4 regions of the Paenibacillus sp. EB106-05-06-XG162 genome follow, and region 2 is predicted to be linked to each of the others. Evidence: predicted binding sites of a transcription regulator. Region 2 holds the regulator's gene; each other region holds the start of a gene.
What was found. Region 2 encodes Rex, which represses fermentation and respiration genes when NADH is low (regulators of the CRP and FNR family bind a similar motif). Its sites were predicted from a motif close to TTGTGAAATATTTCACAA; they were not measured.
Positions count from the first base shown of each region.

Region 1 (2,208 bases), 180 kb from region 2:
TCGCAGAGCGGCAATCTGTCTTCGAACGGAATTATATCGGTGAAGCGGGAGTAACGGGAATTGGGCTCGCGATTTGCAAGCATATTGCAGATAAGCTGCAGACGAAGGTCGAATGTCTGGAATCACCGAATGGTGGTGCGAGGTTTACATTTGAATATAAGATAAAATAAAGACCACCTATGCTTTCTGACTAGGCGGTCTTTATTATTAAATGCGGCATATCGATAATGGGCATTTCTCACAATGACAAATTTCCTGCAGCTGCGCAACATCTTTAATGACGATGAGTCCGCCTTCGTATTCGATGGCATCTTTCTTACGCAAGTCGCTAAGCATCCGGTTTACACTTTCACGTGTCGCACCGATCATATTGGATAAGTCCGTATGTGTTACTTTCTTGTTGATAATCGTGTGTTCTCCGTGCGGTTCACCATAAGAATTACTTAGTCGAATAAGCGTAGAGCATAAGGCGCCAGGCTTGCCATAGAGCATGAGGTCACGGAATTTCGTCTGCGTGAGCCGATGATGCTGTCCCATCCATTTCATGAACTCAATGGAGAAGTCGCAATGTTGGCAGAGGAGAAGCTCAAGATCTTTCTGCTCCACGATACCAATTTCTGTCTCTTCCATCACTTCAGCCGTGAAGCTGTGTTTGCCTTGGTTGAAGGGATCGACATTTCCGACTAAGTCCCCGGCTTGGTACATATACATAATGAGCTCTTTGCCCTCATCAGTCGATTTTGTGATTTTGACTCGGCCTTTGCTAATATAGAACAGTTTGTCGGTTGGATCGCCCTCCCAGAATAGATGGGATCCCTCTGGAAAAATTCGTTCTTTCATTACGACAGATAACCGATTGAAGTTCGTGTCCGAGAATACGCTTGTATTACCTGTTCTTTCTACATCGGTTGGAGATAGAAGTGTCATAATATCATTTCCTTCCTCTGATATGCACTTTTTTAGTTGTTAAAATCTATGATGTGCATTTCTTCACAAACTTATTTTATCACGTTTTGGATCACATCATAACGTTAATTTTTAAGTAAATTTGAATATTCAGTAAACATTGTGGTAAAAATCACTGACGAATAGTAAGCGAACATTGAAAAAAGAGTTAATGTGATGTCTTTCACAATATGTTCACACTTTGTGAATAATTTCACGTAGAAAATCGGGAAATAATATGTTATGATCAATTTGTAAGCGGAATTGTAAAATATATGTAGTTTAAATGGAGGATGGAGAACCATGGCAGTGAAAGATACAAAAGTAGAAAATACTGTACCTACTGTGCAAGAACACATCAATTCCCTCGTAATGAACGCGAAAGCAGCGCTTGACGAGTTCATGGGATTTAACCAGGAGCAGATCGATTCCATCGTTCAGGCAATGGCGCTCGCAGGACTGGATCAGCATATGGCACTTGCCAAAATGGCCGTGGAAGAAACAGGACGTGGCGTATACGAAGACAAAATTACGAAGAACATCTTTGCTACAGAGTACATTTACCACAGTATTAAATATGATAAAACGGTTGGCGTGATCGAAGACAACTCATTCGATAATTTCCAGAAGATTGCTGAACCTGTTGGGATTGTGATGGGGATTACACCAGTAACCAACCCGACATCCACAACGATGTTCAAAGCACTTATTTCGATTAAAACACGTAACCCGATCATTTTTGGATTCCATCCATCCGCTCAGAAATGCAGCGTTGAAGCCGCTCGTATTCTACGTGATGCAGCAGTCGCTCATGGCGCACCGAAAAATTGTATTCAATGGATCGAGTTCCCTTCCATGGAAGCAACAGATTCGTTGATGCATCACCCAGATGTTGCGCTTATCTTAGCAACTGGCGGATCAGGTATGGTGAAGGCAGCATACAGCTGTGGCAAACCAGCACTTGGCGTTGGACCGGGCAACGTGCCAGCGTTTATCGAGAAAACAGCGAATATTGAACAAGCAGTTACCGATCTTATTCTCTCCAAAACATTCGATAACGGCATGATCTGTGCTTCGGAGCAAGCCGTGATCATTGAAGAGCCGATTTATAATAAAGTGAAGAAAATCATGACAGACAATGGATGTTACTTCTTATCCAAAGAAGAAACAGCGAAATTAACAGGCAGTGCGATGAAAGGCGACAAATGTGCGGTAAATCCCGTCATTGTTGGACAGCCGGCAACGAAAATTGCAGAGATGGCT
Region 1 covers NZ_JBYTDT010000004.1:227,172-229,379, reverse strand. The annotation lists gene AC3WU2_RS12245 (HAMP domain-containing sensor histidine kinase) at 1-170, shown strand, start outside; gene AC3WU2_RS12240 (Crp/Fnr family transcriptional regulator) at 208-927, opposite strand; gene adhE (bifunctional acetaldehyde-CoA/alcohol dehydrogenase) at 1,249-2,208, shown strand, end outside.
Region 1: a site for Rex is predicted at 1,148-1,165, ahead of adhE (bifunctional acetaldehyde-CoA/alcohol dehydrogenase). Genes of this name have one in related genera too.

Region 2 (2,208 bases):
AGGATCAAGGACGGCTTCAGAGCATGGTGCTCCCATCGCCTTTCCAGTATCGTAAACAGGCGCTAGTGGTGATCCCACGCGATTTCCCGATGCTCAAAGGATCGAATCCGGATGCACATTTCGTGCAGACCTTAGTGAAGTCTCTGGCTGACGCAGCTGTGGCTACGCATGGCAGAATGCTCGTCCTGTTCACATCGTACCGGATGATGAAGCAGGTGTACGATCCACTCAAGGAGCTTCTAAGCCCGCATCAAATTCAGGTTATCGGACAAGGGATTGACAGCGGGAATCGGAGTAAGTTAACTCGCAGGTTCCAGGATCAATCGGCGTCCGTTCTCCTCGGTACAAGCAGCTTCTGGGAAGGCGTCGATATTCCTGGTGATGCGCTAACCTGTCTGGCGATTGTGAGGCTTCCGTTCCAGCCGCCGAATCATCCGCTCATTGAAGCAAAGTCGGAGCTGCTGCAGAAGGAGAAGAAGAATCCATTCATGAAATTGTCAGTTCCGCAGGCGGTTATTCGCTTCAAGCAAGGGTTTGGGCGATTGGTACGTACCGCGCAAGACCGTGGGATCGTCATTATTTATGACACACGTGTTATTGAATCTTATTATGGCAAGTATTTCTTATATTCTTTACCAGGTCCGAAGATGGAGCATATGCGGCTAGATCAAATCGTGCCTCGAATGCAAGAATGGCTGTCGGACGAGGAAGAGAGGGGAGTCATCCATGAAAACAATGAAAATATCTGAAGCAGTTGTACGCCGTCTTCCCATTTATTTGCGCTATTTGAGTGAATTGCAGCAGCGTGAAGTCCTTACGGTCTCCTCGCAGGATCTCGGATTGAAGCTGGATTTAAATCCAGCTCAAATCCGTAAAGATTTAGCGTATTTTGGCGAGTTCGGGCGTAAAGGGATTGGCTATGATGTTGCTTATTTAATTCAGAAAATCCGCCAAATTTTGAAGCTGAATCAGCAGATTAATGTCGCTCTTGTCGGGGCAGGTAATCTTGGCCAAGCATTAAGTAACTACAATACATATCTTAAGGATAATATGAAAATTGTAGCTGTTTTTGATGCACATCAGCCGAAGATCGGCAGCAAGATTAATAATATTGTTGTTCAGCCGATGGAGGATTTAGAAGCGACTGTTCGTGAGCATAATGTTCGTATCGGTATTATTACCGTTCCTGCGATGGAAGCACAAAATGTGGCAAACGCTTTTGTGAATGCGGGTGTAGAAGCAATTCTGAATTTTGCACCGGTCATCTTAAAAGTGCCTCAGCATGTGCGTGTGCACACAGCTGATTTTACAACGGATTTATTGAGCTTGGCGTACTACTTGCACAATGGGAAGGATATGGACGAAGATGAAGAAGAATCTATGGATCATTAAGAACGGCTATTTCGCCGTTATGAACGCAGATAAACCTGTAATTCACGGGGTTATGGTGATAGAAGGGGATCAAATTCGGTATGTAGGCGAGCAGCTTCCAGCGGATTTGGTGATTCCTGAAGATGTAGAGGTTATGGATGGCAAAGGGCTATTGTTCTTACCTGGATTAATGAATACGCATGGTCACGCAGCAATGTCCCTGTTGCGCGGTCATGGTGATGATCTTGCACTGCAAGTATGGCTCCAAGAGAAAATGTGGCCGATGGAAGGTAAATTCACCTCGAAGGATGTCTATTGGGGTACATCGTTATCTGTCCTGGAAATGTTAAAAGGTGGAACGACAACCTTCCTCGATATGTACGATCACATGGATCAAGTGGCAAAAGTGACAGACGAATCAGGTATTCGCGCGGTGCTGATGCGTGGAGCGATTGGTCTATGTCCTGAGGATGTTCAGCTGGCGAAGCTTGCGGAGGCGGTTCAATTTGCGAAGGATTGGCATGGGAAGGCGGATGGCAGAATTACGACGATGATGTCACCACATGCGCCTTATACCTGTCCTCCTGCGTTCATTGAGAAGTTCGTACAAGCAGCGCATGATCTAGACCTGCCAATGCATACGCACATGTCGGAGACGGCAGCGGAAGTACAGCAGAATGTGAATGAATATGGGCTTCGCCCTGTGGCGCATCTCGAGAAGTTAGGTGTATTCACACGTCCGACGCTTGTTGCGCACGCGGTACATTTGACGGATGATGAGATTGAGACGCTTGCACGTTACAACGTAAGTGTATCGCACAACCCTGGCAGCAATTT
Region 2 covers NZ_JBYTDT010000004.1:43,269-45,476, reverse strand. The annotation lists gene dinG (ATP-dependent DNA helicase DinG) at 1-749, shown strand, start outside; gene AC3WU2_RS11270 (redox-sensing transcriptional repressor Rex) at 727-1,392, shown strand; gene AC3WU2_RS11265 (amidohydrolase) at 1,367-2,208, shown strand, end outside.

Region 3 (2,208 bases), on a different contig from region 2:
AGATATCTCGATGCAAGAAGTGGATGAAGCGATCGATCGCGTTATCGTAGGTACAGAGAAGCGCAGCCGCGTGATCAGTGACCGCGAGAAACGTATCGTGGCTTACCACGAAGCAGGTCATACGATCATCGGTTACTTCTTGGAGCATGCGGATACAGTACACAAAGTAACGATTGTTCCTCGTGGACGCGCTGGCGGATACGTCATTATGCTTCCGAAAGAAGATCGCCTGCTTGTTACGAAGCAAGAGCTTCTTGACAAGATTACAGGATTGCTTGGTGGACGCGTGGCGGAGGAGATCTTCATTGGTGAGATCGGTACTGGCGCATACAGTGACTTCAAGCAAGCGACAAGTATTGCTCGCAGCATGATTATGGAATACGGGATGAGTGATCGTCTCGGACCAATGCAGTTCGGTAATTCGCAGGGCCAAGTATTCTTGGGTCGTGACTTCGGTCATGAGCAGAATTACAGTGATTCGATCGCTTATGAGATCGATCAAGAAATGCAGACGATTATTCGTAGTTGTTATGAGAAAGCGCAAGAGCTTCTTAAGAAGCACTCGCGTGAGGTTCATATCATTGCGAAGACATTGCTTGAGAAAGAGACGTTGGAGCTTGAACAAATTAAGCAATTGATCGATACAGGTTCGTTAGATGGTGTGACAGTTGAAGCAGATGAGAATTCAGCATCTACTGAGACTAGCCAAACGGTTGAATCCACGGATACTGCAAATGCAGTGAAAGTGAATATTCAATCGCAATCCGAATCCGATCAATCGAATAAATTTGCTTCAGACAAGGTCGATGAAGAAGTGAAAGAAGAATCACCAAGCACGGATGTGCATAACGATAACGAAGACACGGATAAAAAAGAGTAATGTATCAAAAAACCGGACAATAGCCTTTATTGTTCCGGTTTTTTTGATTTTTCCGGGGACCTCCTCAAAGGATCTGAATCACTTCGAAACCAAAGCACCACTTTGTAGGATGATTTTACGGTTTTGACAGATTGACATGCAACGCAAGGGTGTGTAAATTAAATGGTAACTGATTCGAGGGTCATAACGCGTTAAGCGTGGATGTACGAAATACTAAAGGGGTGGGTCTAGTGGAAGCTTTGGCATTGCAGCATAAGGCAGAGCAGAATCGCGAGTTGCGAGAACGGCTAATGCAATTAAAGAAGGAACGTAATGCAATCATTCTTGCGCACTATTATCAACGGGACGAAATCCAAGAGGTTGCGGATTTCCGAGGAGATTCATTCCTGCTCGCACAGAAAGCAGCAGAGACGGATGCTGAAGTCATTGTGTTCTGTGGTGTTCATTTTATGGGTGAGAGCGCGAAGATTCTAGCTCCGAATAAGACGGTTATTATCCCCGATGAGCGTGCAGGTTGCCCTATGGCGGATATGGTCAATGTCGATGGACTGCGCAAGCTCAAAGCCGAGCACCCGAATGCGACCGTGGTCACGTATATCAATTCATCTGCGGAAATTAAAGCCGAGACAGATATTTGCTGTACTTCTGCGAATGCAGTAAAGGTGATTCAATCGGTTGATTCTGAAGAGATTATTTGGGTTCCAGACAAAAATTTGGGCCACTATGTTCAACAATTCACAGACAAGAAGATGATTATCTGGGAAGGATATTGCAATACGCATGACATGCTTACGCTAAAAGATGTCGTAGAGATGAAGGCGAAATATCCAAACGCGCAGTTCGTTGTGCATCCGGAATGCCGTCCCGAAGTTGTCGAGATGGGCGATTTTATCGGTAGTACGACAGCCATTCTAGAATATTGCCGCAAATCCGACTGCCAGGAGTTTATTGTAGGAACGGAAGACGGTACTGGATATCAGCTTCGCCTGGATAGTCCCGATAAACAGTTCCATTTTGCTTCGAAGTTCCTCGTATGTCCGAATATGAAAGTGAACAATTTGAAGAAGCTCGTGAAATGCTTGGAGACGATGCAGCCGCAAATCTACGTTCCTCCTCACATTGCAGACAAAGCCCGGTCATCGTTGGAGCGCATGTTAGAAGTGAAGTAGCACTTATTAGACTTATGATATCGAACACGCCAAGAGCTCTTGTAAATCAAGGGTTCTTTTTTTTCAATATGGAAAAACCCCCACGTTGGCATGTACCTTGAAAAAACAAACATGACTCCCTAAATAACTGCATTGTAAGCGGTTGCTTAATCTTGGATA
Region 3 covers NZ_JBYTDT010000024.1:22,728-24,935, reverse strand. The annotation lists gene ftsH (ATP-dependent zinc metalloprotease FtsH) at 1-880, shown strand, start outside; gene nadA (quinolinate synthase NadA) at 1,111-2,049, shown strand.
Region 3: a site for Rex is predicted at 952-969, ahead of nadA (quinolinate synthase NadA). Genes of this name have one in related genera too.

Region 4 (2,208 bases), on a different contig from region 2:
ATATCCACTGTTGTACCGCCGAGTTTTTCAATCATCTTAATGCCGTCACCGGTACTACCTATTTGGTTGGTAGTCACGAGACCTTTTAAGTCAGATCGAACTTCGGAAATCATATCCATATTAGCGCCAAAACCGCCGGTTGTCACAACAACAGCATCTGCTGCAATGGCCTTCTCTTCATTTCCATCGATCACGACTTTGACGCCGTTCACTTTGCCTTCCTTTTCCGTAATTTCCTTCACATCCGCTTTGACGAACAGTGGGATTTCTTTCTCTTGGATATTCTTCATCAAGCCACTGACAAGATATTGCCCTACAGCTGAGCCGTCTTCCGGACGGTGAGTGCGTTTCTCGTTCATACCGCCTGTAATCGTAATATTGTTCAGACGAATGCCGATGGAGTCGAGCCAATCGATCGCACTTGCGGAATTGTCAACGAAAAAACGAAGCATGTCTTTGTCGTTGGTGTTATGACCGCCTTTTAGAGTCTCTTCATAAAATAAATCATTGCTGTCTTGAATGCCTTGTTCTTTTTGGAACTTGGTCTCGGAAGCATTCATGCCCGAAGATGATTTCATTGTATTTCCCCCGGCAATTGGCATTTTTTCGAAAATAACCGGGTTCAAGCCCTTTTCTTTTGCCTCAAGTGCAGCAGACATCCCCGCACCACCTGCACCGACAATGATGATGTCATATTTATCTTTAAGCTGATCGATTGGTGTATAACCACCCTGAGTAGCTCCTGACACGGCTTCTGTTTCTTTTGCCTCTTCTTTTTTCACACTGTCCTGACTCTGATTCTGGCTTCCTTTACCGCATCCTGTGATGATGAGCATGAAGGAGAGAATGAGAACAAGCATTGCTGATACTTTCTTTTTCATGATGTACCCTCCACTTTTCTTTTTCTATCTTTTATAGATTTCGATAAACATAAAGAGTCACATCAATCCGATACTTCCTTGATCTGATTGTATCCTCTGTTAGTCCGCTTCAATTCTAATATATAATCAGATCAAATATTGTGATTTATTTCACAAGTCTGTGGATTTTTGCCTAGGGTCATGTCATGGAAATAGGTTGTGCGGGGGTGTGAGAGGACGGAGGTTAGCCGTCCCCTTTTACTCGATTCTTGGCAAGACGCGGCGAATGATCCATTCAGCGAGCAGAAAATTGACCACGATCGCGCCGTAGACACCGATCGTATAACTCGTCACGTATGGCAGTCCAGCGCCTTTGCTCGCAAGATAGGTGAGCAGATGAATGAATAGATTCGTATAACAGAAGACATAGCTTCGAATCATCCACTTCCGGTGCTTCATCACTTGCTTACGCTTAATGAACACAACTGCTGCAATCGTCATGAGTAGCCAGATGAGATTGATGAAGTTAAAAGCCATGCTATTGATTTTCCCGCCTGTGGCGAATGGAGCCATGTAGCCTGAAGTGATATCCACGATACAGACGGCTATGACATAGAGATAACCGTTTACCCGGTGGAAAGAACGATACCGCGTCAGAACCAGGCTCGAGAAGTTCACAGCCCCAGCAAGCATGGCCACACAGGCAAAAATAATATGAACCATCATGACAGGCAGCCAAATGTCGGTGTTCACCGAGCGTTTAAGGCCCGCTTTATGACCGAGAAACGCAGTAGCCTGCGGATCATGAATGAAGTTCATGAAGGTGACATAGAGGATGTACACGACAGCAATACCGATCATCCCTATATATAACCGTCTATTTCGTAACGTATTCATAAGTGCGGAACCTTCATGATTGGTCTAGATCCAGCTCCAAGATGACCGGACAATGATCACTGCCCATGATGTGACAATCGATCTTAGCGTCTTTAATGGAGTCATTCAACTGTGAAGAGACGAGGAAATAGTCTATCCGCCAGCCCACGTTCCGCTCCCGTACCTTCGGCATGTAAGACCACCAGGAATAGATGTCTGTCTGATCCGGGAAGAGGTGGCGGAACGTATCCGTGAATCCAGAGCCGAGCAACGTCGTCATTTTGCCCCGTTCTTCGAGTGTGAAGCCAGCGTTGCCTAAGTTAGGCTTCGGATGCTTCAGGTCAATTTCCTGATGGGCGACGTTCAAATCTCCGCATACAATGACGGGCTTATGGTTGTCCAATTCTTGCAGATAACCTCTGAATCGATCTTCCCATTCCATTCGGTAATCCAGACGTGATAAATCACGTTT
Region 4 covers NZ_JBYTDT010000022.1:41,478-43,685, reverse strand. The annotation lists gene AC3WU2_RS27920 (flavocytochrome c) at 1-881, opposite strand, end outside; gene AC3WU2_RS27915 (DUF2306 domain-containing protein) at 1,119-1,757, opposite strand; gene AC3WU2_RS27910 (exodeoxyribonuclease III) at 1,771-2,208, opposite strand, start outside.
Region 4: a site for Rex is predicted at 1,020-1,037, ahead of AC3WU2_RS27920 (flavocytochrome c). Genes of this name have one in related genera too.